DNA from 2 places in the Streptomyces sp. NBC_00663 genome. Region 2 is predicted to be linked to the other one. Evidence: predicted binding sites of a transcription regulator. Region 2 holds the regulator's gene; the other holds the start of a gene.

Region 1 (7,258 bases), 2.8 Mb from region 2:
CGACCACGAAGCCGAACTTCCACCAGTTGGCGAGCATCTCCTCGTACGAGGGCGTGGACGGTTCCCCGGAGAAGCCCACCGGCCAAGGGACCTCGATCCGGCTCCGCGTGGCCCGGTGCCAGGGGACCTGCGCGGGCGGCCGTACGCCGAAGTCGAACACCCACTCGGGGCGCTGCGCGGGCCACCACCCCCACAGCATGCTCGGCGGGAACGGGGAGTTGGCCACGGAGGACTCGGTCTTGCAGCGCAGGAAGTCCGCCTGCCACGGCAGCGCCAGCTGACGGGTGAAGTGCCCCGCCCGTATCGCCCCTCGGTCGCCGCGGTAGGTGGTGGGGGCGCCGTGCCGGATCCGGAAGGGGGCCTCGTACAGCGAGGGGTGGCGGATCTGCCAGCCCACCTCGATGCCCGGGAAGAAGGCACCGCCCGCACAGCTCTCCAGCGCCGCCCGGTCCAGCCCCTCGGGGGTGATGGAGGGCGCCGGACGTCCGGGTGGGAAGGTGCCCGTCGGGCGGGTGAAGTGGCCGTCGGCCCAGCGGCTCATCAGCGCGTACTGGGTGGGCGTGACGGTGAGCCGGATGTGCTGGTGGTGGACGCCGGCGGCCAGCGGATACGGCTCGTCGCCCAGGAGTTTCGGCATGTACGGCCAGGTGTCGGTGGCGCGGGCGTCCGGTGGCCGGAGCCAGCCGAGGATCGCCGCCCGCGCGGCCGCGTGGGCCGGCGACGGGTCCGTCAGCTCGGCCCAGTCGTCCAGGGTCTGATGCTTGCCGACGGCGCTCTTCAGCAGGAAGCCGGTGGCCGTGGCCCGGGAGAGGAGCGGGTGGATCTCCGTCGTGAAGTCCGGCTCGTACCTGCTCAGGACGGGTCTTCCGGCCCGCTTGAACTCCGCGTTGACCGCCGCGAGCGGCTGGAGGGCGCCCGTGCGGTAGACCGCCTCGTCGGACGGCAGGGTCAGGTGTCTGGCCGCCATGTCGTACAGCAGGTCGTACAGCGTGACGACGCCGGTCAGGGCCGGGGCGAAGTCGGGGGGAGCGCAGATCACCCAGGCCGGGGTGACCGGGAATCGGACGCCTTTGATGGTGAGGACCGCGGTGACCGGGCCGTCGGAGACGTCGTCGAACCAGCCGTCGTTGTTGCTGTAGTCGTCGACCGGTGAGGCGCCGGGCCGGCTCGTGGAGACGCCCCGGCCGCCGAGGACGAGGAGCCGACCTTCGGCGTCCGTGAGCAGCCTGCCCAGGGTGTCGATCGGTGGCACCGGTGCGGGTGACGGCCAGCGCTCGCTGCCGAGACCCCGGCTGGTGAAGTGCACCGGGCGCGCGCCGCGACCGGTGATCTCCCGGCGCCCCGGGTCGATGTCGAGGGTGCGCGGGGGGTGGCCGGCGTTGCGGCGGGGGGCCGGGGAGCGGTCCTCCCCGGCCATGCCGTCGAACTCGAAGAAGGACGCCTTGCGGTTGGCGAGGTGCACGGACCAGGTGATGGTCACTCCGGCGTCCGCCATGGACACCTCGCGGCTCACCTCGTACCGGCCGCCCTTCTCGACGTACTCGAAGACGCGGAAGCGTGCCGCCTGCGGTTTGATCCGGCCGCCGTCCTTGTACGGCGGGACCGTGGTGCCCGGCGGCTGGCCGGTGGGCGGCAGGCCCGGGGTCTCCGGGCCGATGAAGAACGTCGGGGCGTCGCCCAGGCGGGCGATGCCGATCGCCGGGTGGATCTTGTAGCGCCTGCGAGCGGCCACGGCCGCACCCCCCCCGTGTCAGTCGGCCGGAACCCAGTCGCCGTTCTCGTCCTTGCGCCAGGACGGCAGGGAGGCCTCGTCCCGCAGGACCACGAGGGTGGTCGGCACCCGTACGTCCCAGGGCTCGCCCTGCGGGACCTCGGCGCCCGGCGCCCGGTCGCGTTCGCGGATCTCCTCGATGATGTTCACGTACAGCGGGCTGGCGATCGGCGGCAGATCCCCGCCGTCCCACACCTCCCCGGACTCCAGGAAGTGCGCGACCGCCTGCTCGAATCCGGGCCGCACCGACACCACGACCCGGGCGGCACCTGCCCGCAGGAAGTCGGCGAGGTCGGGGTCGGTGTCCTGGATCAGCAGCCGCCGGGTCCAGTTCGCCTTCCGGCCCCAGAAGTAGGGGTAGAACAGGAACATCATCTGCTCCCACTCGAATGCCTGCTCGAAGAAGCGGATGTAGCGTCCCTCGGCCGCCGCCTCCGGCAGGTCCGGCTGCGGATAGCCCTCCGGGCTCAGGGCGATCGCCCCGAACAGGTCGTAGTGCTGGGCCGTGAACGTCTCGATCGCGCCCTTCTTCACCTCACCCCGGATCAGCAGGGCGTTCTGTGCCGGGTTGCTCCCCTGGAACTGCTGGGCCGCCTGCACCTGGAGGGCGGCCAGCCGGTCCTCGTAGTCGCGCAGCAGCTTCAGATACGCCTGGAGGATCGCCCCGTGGGTCTTCAGTTTCCAGTCCTCCAGGGCGCGTTCGGTGCGGCGGCACTGGATCTCCACGGCCACCACGAAGGCCTCGGCCTTCCAGGTCTTCAGGGCCAGCGGGAGCGCCCCCGTCTCGTCGGCGGTCGCCGCCCACCAGTCGTCGTTGTCCTCGAAGCGGTGCAGGTTGTTGCCGAGGGCCACGTCGACCAGGCCGCCGCTCCAGGCGTTGAACCAGACGCTGACATGGGCGGCCAAGACCTGGTAGCCGTCGGGGACCGGGATCTCGGCGGCCTTGGTGGCGCCGTCGTCCTCCTTGCCCTTGCCCTCCAGCGCCCGGGCGACGGCGACGAACGGCGCGGGCGGTGCCGTCACCCCGACCACCTGGTACTGCTGGACGAAGAGGCTGTAGTTCCACTCGCTGAGGTCAGTGGGCCGGAGCGTGAAGGGGGCCGGCTTCACCAGGTCCGCACCGGCCTTGGGCGCGTTGGTGGTGGCGTGCAGCAGGAACGCGGCCGGCTCGGGGAGCATGATGTCGTACAGCACGCGCTTGCCGTAGTTGAAGACCTGCGCCTCGTACACCTTGTCCACCCACTGGTACTGCCCGACGACCGGCCCGTCCCCGGCCTTGTTGTCGATGCCGTGAGTGTTGGTCTCCTCGAAGACCTCGACGGTCTTCACGACGCGTTCCTCACGGCGGCGCTCGAAGATCTTCGAGGTCGCGCGCTGGGTCACGTCCTTGCTGTAGCCGGTGGCGACCTTGGTGGACTCCTCCTTCGACTTCTCCAGCGAGAAGTCGGTGGACGCCTTGAACTCGACCACGGGACCGTACTTCCCGGTGAGTGAGAGACCGACCTTGAGGCTCGCGTCCTCCTTCTGGACCGTGCTCGCCTCGGTCTTCAACTCGAAGCGCTCGGTGCTCTGTTGGTCGCGTTCCTCCTCGCGCCGGGTCTCGGTCTCGACCGTGACCGTCTCCTCCGTGGTCCGGGCCCGTTTGTGGACCCGCTCCTTGAACTCGCCCTTGAGCACGTTCTCGACGTGCGCGAGCTCCCCGGCCTCGTACCGTTTCAGATTCTGACGTACCGTCAACAGGTCGCCGATACCGGCCGGGGCGACCGTTCCGTACGTCGTCGGCACGGTCACGGCGGCCATGCCGCCCCGCTCAAGGTGTCCCACGGCCGCGGCCCACGGCTCCAGATAGGTGTCGCCGGGCTTCACCATCCGGGTGTCGGCGAGCTGGAGGGAGCGGGCCAACCGCAGTTCCGGCTCGCGCAGTTCGAGCGAGAGGCGGTCGGCGGCGGTGGGGACGCCGACCCGGGTGAGATCGAGGCCGCGCTCGTCGAGGACGTCCCGCACCGCGGCCGGGAGCGCCTTCCAGACCGTGGACTTGAGGTGCAGTGGCAGACCGGCCGTGTGGACGTCCGCGCTCCCGCCGCCGTGCGCGGGCGCCAGGTCGTCCGGGTCCCCGTCCCGGGGTTCCGCGGCCGGTACCGGGGGGAGCGCGGCGGCGCCCGGGCGGGGGGCCGCTCGGTCGCCGGCCGTGGGCAGGGCCAGATGCTCCGGTGTCAGCCGGGTGAGGGTCTCGTAGGCGTTGAGGAGGCGGTCGCGTTCCGCGGTGAGCGCGTCCGTCGGGTCGTCGTCGTCCGTCTCCCGGGGCGGCCGGCGGTCGGTGCCCTGCTCGGTGGGGGCGGGCAGGGGGAAGACGTCCTCGGGAAGGAGCAGGGTGCGCTCCAGCGCCTCGGCCACGGCGCCCGCACCTTCCAGGGCGCGGTCCCGGTCGGCCACCCGCTCCAGGATCGCGGCGGCACGCAGCAGCACGGCCGCGTCCGCGATCCGCAGGCCGCCCTCGCGCCCGAGGACGACACTCGTCGCGACCAGGTCGCCGAGACGTTCGAGGTCGTGGGCGAAGGCCTCGCCCGCCCGTACTTCCTCGGCCTCGGCGTCGAAGCTGTCCAGCACCAGTGCGCGCAGGTCGCGCAGCTTGGTGTGCTCGGTGTTCGCCAGCGCCGTCGCGAAGTGTGGCCACCGTGCCCCGAGTGCGAGGTCGGCCGGTGAGCGCAGCGGATCGGCCTTGCGCTGGGCCAGGGCCACGCGGCGGACGGCGTCCCTGGGCTGCTCGCTCTGGAGCGCCTTGCGCAACTGGGCGCCGTAGCTCTGCGAGAGCCGTAGCGGCACGATCTTCGTCGCGTCCATCCGCTGAGCGGGCCTGGTCATCAGGAACCGGAACAGCTCTTCCATGGCACTCTCCCCCGAGATCCTCTGAGATCCCCCGGGATTCGCGGAGATCCTCTGAGATCCCCCGAAATCCCCGTGTTCCTCGCGGCGCGAGTGCGAGGACTGTGCCCGTCATGCTCAGGGCTGCCGTGGGGAGGGAACAAGGCGGATACGGGCAGTACCGCACAACTTCACCTGGCTGCGGAGGGTCACATCGGGCCGTCTCCGTAGCGGGCGTACGCGCGGCGCCGCTGATTTCGGGGTACCCGGGGGACGCGGCATTGACAACAGCCCACTCAAGTTTTGTGCTGGAGTCCGGGAAGTGCCCTGGCGGAAGGGGACAGTGATGGGACGCGCGGTCGGGATCGATCTGGGGACCACGAACTCCGTGGTGGCCGTCCTGGAGGGCGGCGACCCCACGGTCGTCGCCAATGCGGAGGGGGCCAGGACCACACCGTCGGTCGTGGCCTTCGCGAAGAACGGGGAAGTGCTCGTCGGGGAGGTCGCCAAGCGGCAGGCCGTGACGAACGTGGAGCGGACGGCCCGGTCCGTGAAGCGGTACATGGGCGACGGCGGCTGGCGGTTCCCGGAGCAGGGTTCGGTCGACGGCACCCGCTACCGGGCGCAGGAGCTGTCGGCGCGGGTGCTCCAGAAGCTGAAGCGGGACGCCGAGTCCTATCTCGGCGAGGACGTCACCGACGCGGTGATCACGGTCCCGGCGTACTTCGATGACGCCCAGCGGCAGGCCACCAAGGAGGCCGGCGAGATCGCGGGCCTGAAGGTGCTGCGGATCATCAACGAGCCGACCGCCGCCGCCCTCGCCTACGGCCTGGACCGGGGCGAGGAGCAGACGGTCCTCGTCTTCGACCTCGGCGGCGGCACCTTCGACGTGTCGCTGCTGGAGATCGGCGACGGTGTCATCGAGGTCAAGGCGACCAACGGCGACACGCATCTCGGCGGCGACGACTGGGACCAGCGGGTCGTCGAGCACCTGGTGAAGACGTTCCAGGGGCAGTACGGCATCGACCTCGGCAAGGACAAGATGGCCCTGCAACGGCTGCGCGAGGGCGCCGAGAAGGCCAAGATCGAGCTGTCCAGCTCGTCGGAGACCACGATCAACCTCCCGTACATCACCGCCTCCGCCGAAGGTCCGCTGCACCTCGACGAGAAGCTGACGCGCGCTCAGTTCCAGGAGCTCACCGCCGACTTGCTCGACCGCTGCAAGACCCCCTTCCACCAGGCCGTCAAGGACGCCGGCATCAAGCTCGCCGCGGTCGACCACGTCATCCTCGTCGGGGGCTCGACCCGGATGCCCGCCGTCACCGACCTCGTCAAGGAACTCACCGGCAAGGACCCGCACAAGGGCGTCAACCCGGACGAGGTCGTCGCCCTCGGCGCCGCTCTTCAGGCGGGTGTCGTCCGCGGCGACGTCAAGGACGTCCTCCTCCTCGACGTCACCCCGCTGTCCCTGGGCATCGAGACCAAGGGCGGCATCATGACCAAGCTCATCGAGCGCAACACCACGATCCCGACCCGGCGTTCGGAGATCTTCACCACCGCCACCGACAACCAGCCCTCGGTCGGCATCCAGGTCTACCAGGGCGAACGCGAGATCGCGGCCTACAACAAGAAGCTCGGTGTCTTCGACCTCACCGGCCTGCCGCCGGCGCCCCGTGGCGTCCCGCAGATCGAGGTCGCCTTCGACATCGACGCCAACGGGATCATGCACGTCTCCGCGAAGGACCTCGCGACCGGCCGCGAGCAGAAGATGACCGTCACCGGCGGCTCGGCGCTGCCCAAGGACGACATCGACCGCATGATGCGGGACGCCGAACAGTACGCGGAGGAGGACCGGGGGCGCCGGGAGGCCGCCGAGACCCGCAACCAGGCCGAGCAACTCGTCTACCAGACCGAGAAGTTCCTCCGGGAGAACGACGAACGTGTCCCCGCCGAGACCAAGGCGGACGTGGAGTCGGCCATCACGGAACTCAAGACGCTCCTGGAACAGAACGCCGACACGAACGCCCTGCGCAACGGCGTCGAGAACCTCGCCACCGTGAGCCAGCGGGTGGGGCAGGCGATGTACGCGCAGGCGCAGCAGTCGGAGCCCACCGAACAGCAGACCACCACGCCCCCCGAGGAGGAGGGCGTGGTGGACGCGGAGATCGTCGACGAGGACCGGGAACAGAAGGGCGGGGCGGCTTAGGACTTCGCGCGCTCCCAGCCCCGCCGCTCCGGACGCGGCCCCAGCCTCCTGGGGTCGCGTGCCCGGTAGACGACGTAGGGCCGGAACAGATACTGCACCGGCGCGCTGAACATATGGACCAGCCTGCTGTACGGCACGAACGCGATCAGCGCCATCCCGATCACCGCGTGGATCCGGTACAGCAGCGGCACCCCGTGCATCCGGTCGAGGTCCGGCTGGAGGGTGAACAGGCTGCGCGCCCAAGGGGCGATGGACTCACGGTAGTTGTAGCCGTCGCCGGAGGCGTGGGTCAGCTTGGCGATCATGCCCATCGCGATCGCGCCGAGCAGCACCAGGTACATGAGCTTGTCGTTGGCGGTGGTCGCACGGAAGACGGGCGCCCGCGTCCGGCGCCGGTAGACCAGCAGCACGACCCCGGC
Region 2 (7,258 bases):
AAGGGCGGCATCATGACCAAGCTGATCGAGCGCAACACCACGATCCCGACCAAGCGGTCCGAGATCTTCACGACGGCCGAGGACAACCAGCCGTCCGTGCAGATCCAGGTCTACCAGGGCGAGCGCGAGATCGCGGCGTACAACAAGAAGCTCGGGATGTTCGAGCTGACCGGTCTGCCGCCGGCCCCGCGCGGTGTCCCGCAGATCGAGGTCGCCTTCGACATCGACGCCAACGGCATCATGCACGTGACCGCGAAGGACCTCGGCACGGGCAAGGAGCAGAAGATGACCGTCACCGGCGGCTCCTCGCTGCCGAAGGACGAGGTCGACCGGATGCGCCAGGAGGCCGAGAAGTACGCGGAGGAGGACCACGCCCGCCGCGAGGCCGCCGAGACCCGCAACCAGGGCGAGCAGCTCGTCTACCAGACGGAGAAGTTCCTCAAGGACAACGAGGACAAGGTCCCCGGCGAGGTCAAGACCGAGGTCGAGGCCGCCGTCGAGGAGCTGAAGGCCGCGCTCAAGGGCGAGGACACCGCCGAGATCCGCACCGCCACCGAGAAGGTCGCCGCGGTCTCGCAGAAGGTCGGCCAGGCCATGTACGCGGACGCGGGCGCCGCGCAGGCCGCGGGCGGCGCCGACGCCGGTGCCGAGACCCCGAAGGCCGACGACGACGTCGTCGACGCCGAGATCGTCGACGAGGACCGTAAGGACGGTGCCGCGTGACGGAGGAGACCCCGGGCTTCGAGGAGAAGCCCGACGTCCCCTCCGGCGCCACCCCCGACGACGCCGAGTCGAAGGCCGCACCCTCGTCGAACGGCGAGGGGGCGGCCCCGGCCGGGGACGCAACCGCACAGATCGCCGGTCTGACCGCCCAGCTGGACCAGTCCCGCAAGGCGCTCGAAGAGCGCACCGCGGACCTCCAGCGGCTCCAGGCCGAGTTCCAGAACTACCGCCGCCGCGTGGAGCGGGACCGGATCACGGTCAAGGAGATCGCCATCGCGAACCTCCTGACCGAACTCCTGCCCGTGCTCGACGACATCGGCCGCGCCCGGGACCACGGCGAGTTCGTCGGCGGATTCAAGTCCGTCGGTGAGTCGCTGGAGACCGTCGCGGCGAAGATGGGTCTCCAGCAGTTCGGCAAGGAGGGCGAGCCCTTCGACCCGACGATCCACGAGGCCCTGATGCACAGTTACGCGCCGGACGTCACCGAGACGACCTGCGTGGCGATCCTCCAGCCGGGGTATCGCATCGGCGAGCGCACCATCCGCCCCGCGCGGGTGGCCGTCGCCGAACCGCAGCCGGGCGCGCAGACCGTCAAGGCCGAGGAGGGCTCCTCCGAGGCCGCCGAGGACAAGGACACCAGCTCTGAAGAGGGCTGAGGTCACGGTCTCTGACCGGAAGGAGGGACGTCGGGGATGAGCACCAAGGACTTCATCGAGAAGGACTACTACAAGGTCCTCGGCGTCCCCAAGGACGCCACCGAGGCCGAGATCAAGAAGGCGTACCGGAAGCTCGCCCGCGAGTTCCACCCGGACGCCAACAAGGGCAACGTCAAGGCGGAGGAGCGCTTCAAGGAGATCTCCGAGGCGAACGACATCCTCGGTGACCCCAAGAAGCGCAAGGAGTACGACGAGGCCCGCGCCCTCTTCGGCAACGGCGGCTTCCGCCCGGGGCCGGGCGCGGGCGGCGGCTCCTTCAACTTCGACCTGGGCGACCTCTTCGGAGGCGGCGCCCAGGGCGGCGGCCAGGGTTCCGGCGGCTTCGGCGGCGGGATCGGCGACGTGTTCGGCGGCCTGTTCAACCGCGGCGGCACCGGGGGCACCACCCGGGTGCAGCCGCGGCGCGGACAGGACATCGACACCGAGGTCACGCTGAGCTTCACCGAGGCCATCGAGGGGGCCACGGTCCCGCTGCGGATGTCCTCGCAGTCCCCCTGCAAGGCGTGTTCGGGCACCGGCGACAAGAACGGCACACCGCGCGTGTGCCCGACCTGCGTCGGCACCGGCCAGGTGGCGCGGGGTTCGGGCGGCGGCTTCTCGCTCACCGACCCCTGCCCCGACTGCAAGGGCCGCGGTCTCATCGCCGAGCACCCCTGCATGGACTGCAAGGGCAGCGGTCGCGCCAAGTCCTCGCGCACCATGCAGGTCCGCATCCCCGCCGGGGTGACGGACAGCCAGCGCATCCGCCTGCGCGGCAAGGGAGCGCCGGGTGAACGAGGCGGCCCCGCGGGCGACCTGTACGTCACCGTCCACGTGGACGCGCACCCGGTCTTCGGCCGCAAGGAGGACAACCTCACGGTCACCGTCCCGGTGACGTTCGCGGAGGCGGCCCTCGGCGGCGAGGTCCGGGTTCCCACCCTGGGCGGCCCGCCCGTCACGCTGAAGCTGCCGCCCGGCACGCCCAACGGCCGCACCATGCGCGCCCGCGGCAAGGGCGCGGTCCGCAAGGACGGCACCCGCGGCGATCTCCTGGTCACCGTCGAGGTGAGTGTCCCCAAGGACGTGACGGGGAAGGCTCGTGAAGCGCTGGAGGCGTATCGCGAGGCGACCGCGGACGAGGATCCGCGGGCGGAGCTGTTCCAGGCCGCGAAGGGAGCATGAGAGAGCCATGGATGGGACCGGCCGTCGACGCAATCCGTACGAACTGACCGAGGAGACCCCGGTCTACGTCATCTCGGTGGCGGCCCAGCTCTCCGGCCTGCACCCGCAGACCCTTCGCCAGTACGACCGCCTCGGCCTGGTCTCCCCGGACCGCACCGCCGGCCGGGGCCGCCGCTACTCGGCCCGTGACATCGAACTGCTGCGTACCGTCCAGCAGTTGTCGCAGGACGAGGGCATCAACCTGGCCGGCATCAAGCGCATCATCGAACTGGAGAACCAGGTCGCGGCCCTCCAGTCCCGCGTCGCGGAGATGGAGGCGGCCCTGGAGGGCGCCGCCGCCACGATGCGCCAGCGGGAGGCGGCGGTGCACGCGTCGTACCGACGCGACCTGGTGCCGTACCAGGAAGTGCAGCAGACCAGCGCGCTGGTGGTGTGGCGGCCGAAGAAGGCCAAGGACTGAACACATCCATGAGAAGGGGCCCGGAGGTTCACCCTCCGGGCCCCTTCTCATGGACTCAGCGGTTGCTGGAGGCCGGGCACGCGCCTCATCCGACCATGAAGGTGACCTTGGCGAACGAGCCGCTGCGGCCGTAGTAGTCGATCGCGCGCACCTCGAAGACATAGAAGCCCGGCGCGGGCGGAGTCCAGGTGACCGTCGAATCCTCGATGGTCATGTACCCGGTGTCGGAGGTGCCGTAGAAGCGGTACGTGTACCCGGACAGCAGCCGGTCGTGGTGCAGCGTCACCGTGAGCGGAACACCGGTGCCGCCGTGCGGCGCGCAGTCGTTGGCCGTGCACTCCTTGTACGGGGCGGACAGCGTGATCGTCGGCGCGACGGGAGCCGTCGGCGTGGCCGGGGTCTCCCGCCACACCTGGACGGACTCGGACGGCGCGGACTCACGGCCCTCGGCGTCGAGGGCGACGACGTAGTAGTCGTCGGCGACGGCCAGCGCCTCGGTGTCGGAGTAACGCGGCGCGGTGGTGGGGCGGTCCCCGAGCCGGGTCCAGGCGGCGTTCCGGTCGGTGCGCCGGTAGACCCGGTAGCCCTTGGCGTCGGTGACGGAGGCCCAGGTGAGCTCGGTGGCGCTGTCGAGGGGCGTGCCCTGGACGCCGGTCGGGGCCGCCACGGCGCCCGGGGCCGGGCGGGTCGCGGTGACCGGGGCGGAGACGGGGGCGAGGTTGCCGTAGTCGTCGACGGCCTGGACGCGGTAGGTGAGCGGGACTCCGGCCTCCGCGCGCAGGTCGTTGAACGAGAGGCCGAAGACGGTCTCCGGTCCGTCGGGGTCCCACGCGCCGTCGGGCGCGGCCCACACCTCGTAGTGGTTGACGTGGCGGTCGTCGGACGAGGCCTGCCAGCGCACCGCGTTGCCCGCCGTGGTGCCCTCCACCGTCACATCGGTGACCTGGGCGGGCGGGGCGGTGTCAGGCTCGCCGGTGTCGGCCACGGCGGACGGCGCGGACTCGTTGGCGACCGGGTCCACCGCGGTGACGCGGTAGTACAGCCGCCCGGTCAGATCGGCCCCGGTGTCCCGGTACCAGGCGCTGTCGAGCCCGTCGGCGATCCGCGTGAACGGCCCCCCTGGCGCGGTCGCCCGGTACACGCGGTACGTGTCCGTGACACCGTTGGTGTCCCAGGCCAGCGTCACCGCTCCCGGACCCACCTTCGCGTACAGCCCGGTGGGCGCGTCGGGGGCGGTGCGGTCGGGGGTGCCGACCGGCTGATCGGCGGTGCCGGCGGAGACGTTGCCCGCCCTGTCGTACGCGCGGACCTCGTAGTAGTACGTCGCGCCGGTCGCCGGCGGGGTGTCGCTGTACGAGGTGGCGGTGGTCGTCGCGAGCGGGCTACTGCCGAAGGACGTGCCCTTGAGCCGCCGGTAGACCTTGTACCCGGCGAGGTCCATCTCCTTGTTCTTCGCCCAGGCAAGCTTGGCCTTGCCGGTCGCGGAGTCGTACGTGAGCGAAGTGCCCGTCGGGACAAGGGGCTTGACCTTGTCGACCGTGGCGGACGTACGGGGCGTGTACGCGAACTTCACCTTGGCGGCGCCGGTCCAGTTGACGTAGTCGACGCGGAGGGTGTGCTTGCCGGAGGGGACGGTGACGTTGACGGTCTTGGAGACGGTCGTGGACGTGTTCTTCCACAGGTCGACCTTGCGGGTGCCGTCGACGTAGACCCGTATCCCGTCGAGCCCGGAGGCGGCGAGGGCGAACGGGCCGCCGGAGCCGAAGTCCCTTGTCACGGACCACCGCACACCGAAGTTGTCGGACGGCAGACCGGAGGCGGGGGCGCCGGCCCAGCTCTGCTCGACGGTGGTGTCGCAGTCGGTCTTCCTCGGGGTGCCGGAGAAGGCGGTGTTCGCGAAGAACTGGCGCTTGAAGACCGGGGACGCACAGGTCGTGGCGGCGGACGCGGGGGCCGTGGTCGTGGTGAGCAGACCACCGGTGACGGCGAGCACGGCGACGGACGTGATCGTCGTACGTCTGGCTGGGTTCATTCGATCCTCTGAACGGATGGGGAACGGCCGACAGCAGCTGTCTTGATCACGACTCGCGAGGAATGGAGTTGGTTGTACGGATCTTCGCCTCCCCCGGGGCTCCGCTTGAATGGAGGGTCCGTAAAGGGCGTTTGGAGGCGGTTGCGTGATGTCTTCACAAGACAGACGGAGAGTGGCGTTGCGCACTCGTTAAGTGGTTCTGCTTGACGCTGGGGGGCGTCGCCGCGTTGGCTTTTCAGTCATCTGGGTCGCAATGCTGCGCCCGCGTCCGGAAGGCACCAGAAGTGAGCACCGCAATGCGTCGTATCGCCCTTTGCATGGCCGCGTCCTCGATGGCCCTGTCGCTGACCGCCTGCGGGGCCCTGGGAGTGTCGGGGGACAGTGCGGACGCGAGTCCGACCAAGGGCAACGACGTCACCGTCGGCGTGCTGATGCCGGAGACGACCAACACGCGCTACGAGAACTTCGACTACCCGATCATTCAGAAGAAGGTCTCTGAGCTCACGAAGAAGTTGGGCCAGACCGTCTACGCCAACGGCGAGGCGGACGCCAAGAAGCAGGCGACCCAGATGCAGAAGATGATCGACGACAAGGTCGACGTCATCCTGCTGGACGCCGTGGACTCGCACGCCATCGCCCCGATGGTGAAGAAGGCCAAGGCCGCCGGTATCCCGGTCATCGCCTACGACCGGCTCGCCGAGGGCCCCATCGACGCGTACGTCTCCTTCGACAACGAACTCGTCGGCGAGGTGCAGGGCCGCACGCTCATCGAGTCGTTGGGCTCGGGCCTCGACACCTCCGACAAGATCGTGATGCTCAACGGCTCGCCCTCCGACCCGAACGCCGGGCAGTTCAAGGCGGGCGCGCTCTCCGAGCTCAACGGCAAGGTGACGATCTCCGAGAAGTACGACGTCGACGGCTGGAAGCCGGCCACCGCGAAGAAGGACATGGCCGCCGCGATCTCCGCGATCGGCAAGGACAACATCGCCGCCGTGTACTCCGCCAACGACGCCATGGCCGGCGCCGCCATCGAGGCGATGGAGGAGGCGGGCATGACCGACCTGCCGCCCATCACCGGCCAGGACGCCGAACTGGACGCCGTGCAGCGCATCGTCACCGGCGAGCAGTACATGAGCGTCTACAAGTCCTACCCGCTGGAGGCCGAGGCCGCCGCCGAGATGGCCGTGGCGAAGGTCCAGGGCAAGGGCATCCTGTTCGACTCCCTCACCCAGGACCGCGTCGACAGCCCCACCGACAAGGAGATCCCGGCCCAGCTGGTGTCGGTGTCCGCGCTGACGCAGTCCAACATCAAGCGCACGGTCGTCGCCGACGGCATCTACACCGTCAAGCAGATCTGCACCGCCAAGATCGCCTCGGCCTGCGCCGCGATCAAGTTGAACTGACGGTCGGCCCGGCGGGCGTCATGGGGAGGAACACCCCGTCCGGCGCCCGCCCGACGGGCTTGGTGCTGGTGAAGCTGGTCGGGTCGTTGTCGCCGGACACCTTCAGACCGGTGACCTTCGCACCCTTCGGGACGTCGTACCAGAGTTCGACCTCCATGAGGGTGTGGCCGCCCAGCCGTACCGTCTCCGACTGGCGGCGCACCGCCATCGCGAAGGAGTCGGGCCTGGCCCGGTCCCCGGTGACGCCCGCGATGCGCTGCCGGGCCGACTCGTAGGTGTGGTAGTTCGGGTCGTTGTTCTCCACCCGTAGCCGTGCGGCGCAGAACTGTCCCTCCGGCGGGGCGTCCGCGTGGGACCCCGTCACCCCTGTCACCCCGCAGCGCAGGGACAGCAGGGTGAAGGTGAGATGGCCGTCCTTGTGGGGCTTCCGGGCCGCGCCGGTACCGGGATCGTCGCCGTCGCCACCGCAGCCGGCGGTGAGGAGCAGGGCGGTCAGGGACAGTGCGATGAGCCTGGTCGGGCGCGCTGTCGGCATAGGGGCGATTGTGCGCCGCCGACCGGGAGAAGTGAACGTTCCGGGGCCATTTGGCCAGTGACCCGCTCGGAGTCCGGTCCCGGTAAACGCAAGATCAAGAACTGGTCTAGGATCGCCCGCTGTCATGTCTCGATCACAGGGAATCACACGGGGGACGTACATGGTGGCGCGGAAGTACCTGCTGACCACGGCTGTGTCCATGGCACTGCTGACCGGCTGCGGCGGCGG

The links. Region 2 encodes HspR, which represses chaperone genes until heat shock. Its sites were predicted from a motif close to TTGAGNNNNNNNNNCTCAA; they were not measured.
Region 1: dnaK (molecular chaperone DnaK) is a predicted target of HspR. The motif match lies at 4,915-4,933, and genes of this name have one in related genera.

Annotation. Positions count from the first base shown of each region.
Region 1 is NZ_CP109027.1:1,741,506-1,748,763, reverse strand. Features, by position in the region: gene OG866_RS07940 (LodA/GoxA family CTQ-dependent oxidase) at 1-1,732, opposite strand, end outside; gene OG866_RS07935 (hypothetical protein) at 1,751-4,657, opposite strand; gene dnaK (molecular chaperone DnaK) at 4,980-6,839, shown strand; gene narI (respiratory nitrate reductase subunit gamma) at 6,836-7,258, opposite strand, start outside.
Region 2 is NZ_CP109027.1:4,511,690-4,518,947, reverse strand. Features, by position in the region: gene dnaK (molecular chaperone DnaK) at 1-723, shown strand, start outside; gene grpE (nucleotide exchange factor GrpE) at 720-1,379, shown strand; gene dnaJ (molecular chaperone DnaJ) at 1,416-2,600, shown strand; gene OG866_RS20565 (heat shock protein transcriptional repressor HspR) at 2,608-3,060, shown strand; gene OG866_RS20560 (fibronectin type III domain-containing protein) at 3,146-5,092, opposite strand; gene OG866_RS20555 (sugar ABC transporter substrate-binding protein) at 5,410-6,495, shown strand; gene OG866_RS20550 (DUF4352 domain-containing protein) at 6,482-7,030, opposite strand; gene OG866_RS20545 (hypothetical protein) at 7,155-7,258, shown strand, end outside.